4 regions of the Paraburkholderia sp. J8-2 genome follow, and region 3 is predicted to be linked to each of the others. Evidence: riboswitches for the same ligand, from Rfam matches in the RefSeq annotation. Region 3 holds a riboswitch; each other region holds the start of a gene.
What was found. Region 3 has a riboswitch for cobalamin ahead of U5A52_RS26700 (CbtB domain-containing protein). Riboswitches for the same ligand answer to the same signal wherever they lie in the genome.
Positions count from the first base shown of each region.

Region 1 (2,196 bases), on a different contig from region 3:
CGGGCTGCTGGTCAATACGGATGACGCCCTGCGTGTCGTCGACAAAACCACCTGGCGTGGTGCGCAGCAAGTGCATGGTACGGCCTCGTCTAGCTCAGCGCGGTCACTTCGCGCCCGCGATCTGCACGTTCGCGAGCGCCGTGTCGAATGCCGCTTGCAGCGTCGTGCCATCGAGGTCTTCGCCAATCAGCACGAAGCGGCTCGCAAGCGGCTGCGTCGCGCTTTCCTGCGCGTTCCAGCGGCGGTCGAAATAGCTGTCGAAGCGGCGGCCTACACCTTGAATCACGAGACGCATCGGTGCCCCCGGCAGCGCGGCGAAGCCCTTCACGCGATAGATCGTGTGTGCATCGACGAGCTGCTGCAGCGCTTCGATCACGCTCTCGCGCGAAGCGGCCGCGCCCGACACCACGACCGAATCGAACTCGTCATGATGATGATCGGGATCGTCGCCGGAACCGTGATGGTCGTGCCGCAGATGAATGCTCTCTTCGGAAGCCGCTTCGAGCCCGAGCAGCGTATGCAGATCGAGCTTGCCGTGCTGCGCGCGCACGATCTTCACCTGCGGCGGCAGTTCTTCGCGCAGCTCGGCAATGAGCGCGTCCTGGCCCGCTTCGTCGAGCAGATCGGTCTTGTTGAGAATGACGAGATCGGCGGCCGAAAGCTGGTCTTCGAACAGCTCGTGCAGTGGCGATTCGTGATCGAGATTCGGGTCGGCGCGGCGTTGTGCGTCCACGGCCTGCGGGTTTTCGGCGAACTGGCCGCTCGCGGCGGCGGGGCCGTCCACCACGGTCACGACCGCATCGACGGTGAACGCGTTGCGAATCGACGGCCAGTTGAACGCCTGAACGAGCGGCTTGGGCAGCGCGAGGCCGGAGGTTTCGATCAGCACATGATCGATGTCGCCGCGGCGTTCGAGCAGTTTCTCCATCACCGGGAAGAACTCTTCCTGCACGGTGCAGCACAGGCAACCGTTCGCGAGTTCGTAGAGCTGGCCTTCCGTTTCGTTGCCGTTCTCGTCGCAGCCAATGCCGCAGCCGCGCAGAATTTCGCCGTCGATACCGAGTTCGCCGAACTCGTTGACGATGACCGCGACGCGCAGACCACCCGCGTGCTGGAGAATGTGACGCAGCAGCGTGGTTTTGCCGCTGCCGAGAAAGCCCGTCACGATCGTGACCGGAATCTTGCGCATTTGCATGAAGTGCTCCTTCGGCGCCAAGCCGGATAGCGGGGTGCGTCGCGTTGGCCGTTCGTGCGGGTGTCTGTGTGTCGTCACGCGAGCACGCGCGTATCCGTGGAGACGCACTCACGCGTAACGATTCAAAAAAAACCTGCGGGGGGACGAACGACCAGAAACGCACCGGGGCCTCGCCCGGCCGACGCGTGAATATCATGGACCCGGCACCGCATCCCCGCAGCGCGAATCCCACGTATCTGGCCGGTATCCGGACTGACGAAACACCGCTTCGCCTTCCCGCGCGAGTGGCCTTGCGGCCGGCTCGGGCAGTGGCGTGGACTGCGTAAAGCATGGAAGCGGTTTGCGGCATTCGTTCGAACGCCGCGCTCGTTGTACCGTTGCGGGTGCAGTTCAGGTTGGCCACGCCCGAGGCGGGATGGCTCCCTGATTCCCGTTTAACTGCGCGCGCATCATGAATCGCGCGCGCGAGCACCAGAGTGCGTGCGAGTGTAGGCGCGGGGGGCTTGCGCGTCAAGGAAGGCGTGGGAAGCCGCAAAAGCGTGTGCTATCGTAGCGCGCATCCGGCAACGGCCGGAATACGACTGTTTTGCTTGCTCCGCTCCCGCCGTGAATTCTGTCGAAAATCGCGCCACGCGCGCAGCTTCATTCGAAACCACGCTGGAGCCCGCACAGCGCGCGCCGTCGCTCGCGCTCGGCATTGGCTGCCGGCGCGGCGTGACGCTTGCGCAGGTCGACGCCGCCGTGCGCGCCGCGCTCGGTGCGTGGCCGCTCGAAAGCGTGACCTCCGTGGCCACGCTCGACGTCAAAGCCGGCGAACCCGCGCTACAGGCGTTTTGCGGGGCGCATGCGCTGCCGCTGTACACGTTCACGCGGGAGCAAATCGCCGCGACGCCCACGATCGCGCCGCCCTCCGCTGCTGCCCAAGCGCAATTCGGCGTGGACGGCGTGTGCGAGCCCTGCGCGCGTCTCGCGGCGGGCGGCGGTCCGCTCGTGCGCGGCAA
Region 1 covers NZ_CAJMZA010000007.1:268,388-270,583, forward strand. Annotated here, with positions in the region: gene cobN (cobaltochelatase subunit CobN) at 1-76, opposite strand, end outside; gene cobW (cobalamin biosynthesis protein CobW) at 104-1,195, opposite strand; cobalamin riboswitch at 1,416-1,686, opposite strand; gene U5A52_RS18675 (cobalamin biosynthesis protein) at 1,853-2,196, shown strand, end outside.
Region 1: it holds a riboswitch for cobalamin, as region 3 does, so the genes downstream of both, cobW (cobalamin biosynthesis protein CobW) here and U5A52_RS26700 (CbtB domain-containing protein) in region 3, are expected to answer to the same signal.

Region 2 (2,196 bases), on a different contig from region 3:
ACATCGCTTTCGCATTCGAACGCGACGAGGTTGAGCGCCGCGGTTTCGTCGACGTGCCACGCATCGGCGCGGCCTTCGATGCGGCGCTCAAGCGGGCCGCCCAGATGCTCGAACACGGCAAGACGCGTGGCGCCGAAGCCCGCTTCGGCGAGCAGCGCGGCGAGCGCCGCGGGCGTGCGCCCGTCCGCGCTCAACGCCAGCACGCGCGAGCGCGCGTAGAGATAGCGGCGCAGCGCATCGAGCGGTCGGCCGACGAGCGAGACCATCGCCGTATCCTGCAACGCCCAGCCCATGCGCGCCGCCGCCAGCGAGAGCGACGAGGGCGCGGGCAGCACGCGCATTTCACCGGGCGCCACGCGGCGCGCGAGCGTCGCGCCCACGCCGAACAGCATGGGGTCGCCGCTCGCGAGCACGCATACGGGCGCATTCGACTCGCGATGCGCGAGCAGCGCCTCGACGCTGAACGGCTGCGGCCACGCTTCGCGGCGCGCACGCACGCGCGAGGGCAGCATCGCAAGATGGCGCTCGCCGCCCGTCACGACGGCAGCGTCGAACAACGCGCGCCGCGCGTCGCGCCCGAGCCCCGCATAGCCATCGTCGCCTATGCCCACCACCGTCAGCCATGCCTGCGTGCCCTGCATTCGTTCTCCCGCTTTTGCTTGCTTTGTTGCCTGGTTTGTCGCCTGTTTCCGCGCGCCGCCATCGGCCCGCAACCCGATTGCCGGGCGGAGCGCGCGCGAAAACGGGCATAATACCGTGTCCGCCGGCGCCTTTAAGGCACTTTGTATGAGGCCGGAGTCAGCGCTGAAGCGCTAACTCCGGATCGCAAACAGGGAACACAGCAAGCTGTGGCCGCCCCCGCGACTGTAAGCAGCGAGACCGCATCCACCCGAGCCACTGGTTTTACCGGGAAGGCCGATGCGGTCCACGACCTGCGAGCCAGGAGACCTGCCGGCCGACTGTTCGTGCGAACCCATATCGGGCGGGGTGTACCGATACCGCTGCCGTTTCCCGCCTCACGTGCGGGCAGCGCGCCGCTCCCGCGCGATGCTTACCCGGTATTCCCTTGAAACACGAAACGAAGCCCGTCTCGCCCGCTGCTGCATTGGCCGTGCTCCGCCCCTCGGCGTGCCCGGGGCTCGTGCGCGTGGTCGCGGCGCGCGACGGCGGCCTGTGCCGCATCCGCCTGCCCGGCGGCGTGCTGAGCGCCACGCGGGCGCGCGCCCTCGCCGACGCCGCGTTGGCGCATGCCGGCGGCGTGCTCGAACTGACCAATCGCGCGAACGTGCAGATTCGCGGCGTACGCGTGGGCGAGGAGGCCGCGTTGAGCGCCGCGCTGATCGGTGCGGGCCTCGGGCCCGCTGGCATCGACGCCGCGAGCCCGGTCGAGCACGCGTGCGCCGCCGACGAATTGCGCAACGTGATGCTGAGCCCGCTCGCGGGCGTTGACCCTGAGGCTTTGTGCGACACAACGGTGCTCGCCGCAGCCCTCATCGACATGATGCAGCGCGAAGCGCGTTTCGCCGCGCTCTCGCCCAAGTTCGCGCTGCAACTGGACGGCGGCGAGCGTATGGCGATGCTCGGGCATCCGCACGACATCTGGCTCGCCGCGTTGCCGCACGGCGCGACCGTGCGCTTTGCACTGGGCCTTGCAGGGTGCCCCACGACGCAGCCAATCGGCACGCTCGCGACCGAAAATATTTGCGCATCGATACGTGCGCTGCTCCATGCGTTCCTCGATCTCGCGGGCGCAGACGCAACGCGCATGCGTGACGTGCTCGCCGCACACTCACTCGATGCGCTGCTGCAACGCGCGCGCGATCATGGCGGCTTCGCGCTGATGCGTGACGACGCCGCGCTGCACGCGTGGCGTCGCGAGCCGAGTCCTGCCGGCTTGCGACTGGGCGCGCACGCGCTGCACGTCGACGGCAGTGGCTACGTAGGCGCGCAGCCCGCGCTCGGCCGCATCGACGCGCATACGCTGCGCGCGCTCGCCGCGCTCGCGCAAGACTCGGGCGATGCGACGCTGCGGGTGACGCCATGGCAAGGCCTGCTGCTGCCTAACGTGCCCGCGCGCGCCATGACCGGCGCGCTCGAACGGCTGCACGCGCTCGGCCTCATCGTCTCGCGCGCCGATCCGTTCGCGCGCCTGATCGCCTGCACGGGCTCGGCGGGGTGCGCCAAAAGCCGCGCCGA
Region 2 covers NZ_CAJMZA010000007.1:254,693-256,888, forward strand. Annotated here, with positions in the region: gene cbiE (precorrin-6y C5,15-methyltransferase (decarboxylating) subunit CbiE) at 1-641, opposite strand, end outside; cobalamin riboswitch at 783-971, shown strand; gene cobG (precorrin-3B synthase) at 1,067-2,196, shown strand, end outside.
Region 2: it holds a riboswitch for cobalamin, as region 3 does, so the genes downstream of both, cobG (precorrin-3B synthase) here and U5A52_RS26700 (CbtB domain-containing protein) in region 3, are expected to answer to the same signal.

Region 3 (2,196 bases):
GCAAGGCCTAGCAGGACAGCCACGCCGAGCGAGAGAAGCGAAAGCTCGATGGTCTGGATCGTGCCGGCGAGCAGCACCGGGCCAAAGCCGTAAAGGATCACGCGCGTCTCCGGATCAAGTCGTTTTGTCGTGTCGGGCGGCCTCGCGCGGCCTGTGAGCGCCGGCGAAACCGATGAACTGGCGCGGATCGTCTCAGTGCAAAATAGATTGCTCAAACTGGCACGGCGTGAATATTGCACTGCAGCATTGCGGTGCCGCGCATGGGCGCACGCGGATCGGGCCCGCGCAGCCGCGGGCCCGATGCTTTTGAAAGGTGAAAAAAAATGCCCCGGCACGCGGGGCGTGCGGGGCATTTACGCAAGTTTGGGGTCGCTTTTTCGATAGGTGCGCGGCGCGCGCCCAGCGGCCCTGCCGCGCTTACGCGGCGCGCGTATGCGTGCCGCGCGCGCTGAGCGCACGGGCGTTCGCGCCAATCAGCTTTTCGGCGAGCGCGCCGAAAAGCAGGCCGATCGTGGTCCAGAGAATCACCTGCATACCGATCGACGCCGTGCGGAACTTCCACAGCAGCACGGCCGGGAAGGCGGCGGGCACCTCGTTGACCGCCGGCAGCGCGAACTGGACCGCGCCGATCACGACGACGAACAGCACGAGCGCCACGATCGAAGCATTCCACCCGCCAAGGCGCGGCACGAAGACCGCGCGCACCTTGAGCGAGAACACCGACACGGCGATCGAGATCGCGACCATCAGGAAGAAGAGCCCGGTTCGATAGCCGATCGTCTCCGGGTCCCCGACCGAGGGCGGGTTCGCCGGGTACTTGATGCTCGGCACCATGTAGATCGCGACGAACGCCGCGAGCGCGAGCCAGGCCGAGAGCGCGCGCGGCGAAAGACGCCCTACGCGTCCGTTCGCATACGCGAAGACGAGCGCAAAGAGGCCGCCGATCGATGCGCCATAGACCATCACGCCCGTGAAGAGCCCGAGGCTCGCCTGGGTCTTGCGGCTCACGATTTCGGGTTCGGGGGCTTCACCCTTCGCGGCATCGAGCTTTTGTTCGAGGGAAATCGCCTGATCGACTTGGGGCTCGCCCACGATCTTCGCGAAGCCGAACGTGAGAAGTCCCGCGGCGATGCCTGCGAGCATGCCGCGTACCAGCAACTTGCCGACCATGTTCAGCTCCCGGTCAGTGGCAGGGAAAGCCGAGCAGGTGGCGGCCGTCGTGAACGAATTCGTGGACGTACATGCCCGGGACGATCGAGGTCGCGCCTTGCTCGGCGCCCACGAAGTACAGGGCCAGCAGCAGCATGAGGCCGCCGAAGATCGCCCAGGGCAGGATCTCCCGCAGCGCAATGGGTGCCGGCGCGGCCGGTGCGTGCTGCAGGGGGAATGCGGTGTCGGACATGCTGACTTCTCCTGGGGTAACGCGCCCCGCTAGTCGTTGAAAAAGTGGTTCACGACGCGCGGGTCTGACTCCCGTTGCTTCGATTCAATCGAAATTCAATCGACGGCAACCAGTTACAGTGGCGCGACCGCGCCGGACTTGCACCGGCTTCCGCGTGTCGTGGAGCCTGTATTCTACGCGCTACGACAACGGGCTGCGGACCGGATGTCAGCTACAGGGAAGTGATACGTAAGGAAAAGCATGCCGACGACAGTCTGGCTGATCAGTCATGCGGCGAATGCCGCACAGCGCTCGGGAACATTCCCGCAAGCGCCTGTAGCGGACGATGAAGCCGAAGAAGCGCTCGACGCCCGCGCACTCGCGGCGCTTGCTGCTTGGCGCGAGCGCTGGCACGCGCGCCTGGCCGGTGGCGAGCGCAATGGCGAGGCGCAACGCGCGGTGACGAGTCCCGCTGCGGTCGCGCGAGCGAGCGCACACGCGGCCGGCTTCGCCGGGGCAACGCCAATCAGCACCCTCGCCGACACGGCCTTTGGCGCGTGGCAAGGCAAGCGCCTCGCGGATCTTGCCCATGAAGCGCCCGACGCCCTTGCCGCCTGGACACGCGACCCCGCTTTCAGGCCGCCAGGCGGGGGCGAATCGTTCGACGATGTTCGCGAGCGCGTTAGCGCCTGGCTCGATGCGATCCCCAGCTCCGCTACCGACATGGTCGCCTTCACCCATGCAAGTGTGATGCGCGCGGCGATTCTTCACGCGCTGGGCGCGCCGTCGTCGGGTTTGCGCTCGATCGAAATCGC
Region 3 covers NZ_CAJMZA010000014.1:186,159-188,354, forward strand. Annotated here, with positions in the region: gene U5A52_RS26690 (ABC transporter permease) at 1-101, opposite strand, end outside; gene U5A52_RS26695 (CbtA family protein) at 418-1,170, opposite strand; gene U5A52_RS26700 (CbtB domain-containing protein) at 1,184-1,402, opposite strand; cobalamin riboswitch at 1,442-1,611, opposite strand; gene U5A52_RS26705 (histidine phosphatase family protein) at 1,643-2,196, shown strand, end outside.

Region 4 (2,196 bases), on a different contig from region 3:
TTTAGTGCTGCCGATGGTTATGGCGCATTCAGCGGCAACGTGATCGTCGCAATGGACGCAAGCCAGGGCGGCTTCAACGCCGCCGACACCTGGCGCAACGACATTGCCGGCTCGGGCAAGCTCACGCTGCAGGGCAGCGGCACGCTCACGCTCGCGGGCAACAACAGTTACACGGGCGGCTCGCAGGTGAGCGGCGGCGTGCTCGCGGCCGCGTCGGCCACGGCCTTCGGCAACGGCGATGTGTACGTGGGCTCCGGCGGCAGCGTGACCGTCGCGGCGGCCGCGCCGTTGACGGTAGCGGGCAAGTACACGCAGCTCGACAGCACGACGCTCGAACTCGACATCGACGGCAACGGCGGCGGACGCCTGCGCGTGGGCGGCCAGCTCACGGTGGCGGGCGGCACGCTGCACGTGAAGTTCGTGAACGGCTATGCGCCGAAGGCAGGCGACACGATCGACCTGATCGACGGCAGCGGCGCGTCGGTCAAGTTCGCGACCGTCACTGTGGATGGCTTCAAGGCCACGCCCGTTTATTCTTCGACCGGCGTGGCGGTGAAGCTCTCGGCTTCGTGATGTAGCCACACCGGAAAGCGGCCCCGAATCACAATGGTTCGGGGCCGTGTTTCATGCGCCGAACACCGGAGCTTGCGATTTCGCGAGGCTCGCAAGCGCCTCTCTCGCCCCTCCGTCAACGGCACGAGATCGCATGCCGTGAGACACCCGCATAACAGCGCACGTCCATCGGTCAACGCGTGGCGCCGGGGGGGCAGACCAAACCGGGTGTTTTCGCCACACCGCACCCGGCAAAGGTTGACGCGCGCAATGCGCGGCCATTACCCTTGCGCGCTGATGGTTCCCGGCGACGGGATCAAAAGGGAACGCAGTGCAAGACTGCGGCTGCCCCCGCAACTGTCAGCGGCGAGTCCATGCCAAAGCGGGCCACTGGGAAACCGGGAAGGCCGGCAACGGACGTCGACCCGCGAGCCAGGAGACCTGCCATCAGCCGAGTCCAGCAGCCGCAACGGGCGGGGATCCCCAATGCGCAAGCACCGCCCATGCGGCGGCTGCCCGTTGCAAGGACAGCCCTGAACAAGCGCTGTTTCCAGCCACCGCATCATGAAGTTTCGCCAGTTCGTTTTGACTTCCGCCGCGCTCGCCTGTGCGTGGCAAACCGCGCATGCCGCCGACGCATCGCCCGCCCAGGCGCAGCAGCAAACCACCGACGACACCACGCTGCCCAATATCCTCGTCGTGGGCGACACGCAGCACCTGCCGCAATCGTTCGACCAGCGCTACGCAACCACCCAGGTGCTCACGCGCGCCGACCTCGACCGCGTCTCGCCCGTCGACCCCAGCATTGCGCAGGCGCTCGCCACGCTGCCCGGCGTCACCGTCTCGCAGACCGGGGGGCCTGGGTCGTACACGGGCGTGAGCATCCGCGGGTCGTCGGCGGACCAGGTGGCCGTGTTCATCGACGGCATACGCGTGGGCTCCGTCACCACCGGCACTGCCGAATGGGGCGATCTTGCGACCGACTCGTTCGACCGCGTGGAGGTGATCTCGGGTCCCGCGGCCGCCTCGTTCGGCGCGGACGCCGTGGGCGGCGTCGTGCAGCTCTTCACGCGCCATGCGTCGAACCAGCCGAACCAGACCACCGTGTCGTTCGGCGGCGGCTCGAACAAGACCTTCGACACGCAGGTGCGCACCTCGGGCACGATCGGCTCGGCAGGGCCGCTTGCCGCGTTGAGCGGACTCACGTATTCGCTGGGTCTGCACGACTACAACACGGCCGGCATCGACGCGACGCAGCCCTGGGCCTACGGCCACGAAGCCGGCCGCAACCCTTACCACGCGCAGAACCTGGACGCGCGCCTTGGCTATGCGCACGACAACTGGTCGATCTCGACCTTCGCGCTTTACCACCGCTCCGATCTCTCCTACGACAACGCGGGTGGCAACGACCGCCAGCGCGACAACCAGCTCACGACCGGCCTCGCGTTCCACCTCGACATCACGCCGACCACGCAGTTCGACCAGTCGGTGGGGTACGCCACCGACCGTCAGTTCCTCTATTCGAACGACCCGACGATCCCGACCGACGAGATCGATTCGACGCGCTTTGCCACCTCCACGTCGCTCACGCATCAGGAAAGGGGCCACACGCTCTTCGGCATGCCGCTCGACGGCGAGACCAAG
Region 4 covers NZ_CAJMZA010000003.1:48,130-50,325, forward strand. Annotated here, with positions in the region: gene U5A52_RS09065 (acid phosphatase) at 1-573, shown strand, start outside; cobalamin riboswitch at 834-1,016, shown strand; gene U5A52_RS09070 (TonB-dependent receptor domain-containing protein) at 1,117-2,196, shown strand, end outside.
Region 4: it holds a riboswitch for cobalamin, as region 3 does, so the genes downstream of both, U5A52_RS09070 (TonB-dependent receptor domain-containing protein) here and U5A52_RS26700 (CbtB domain-containing protein) in region 3, are expected to answer to the same signal.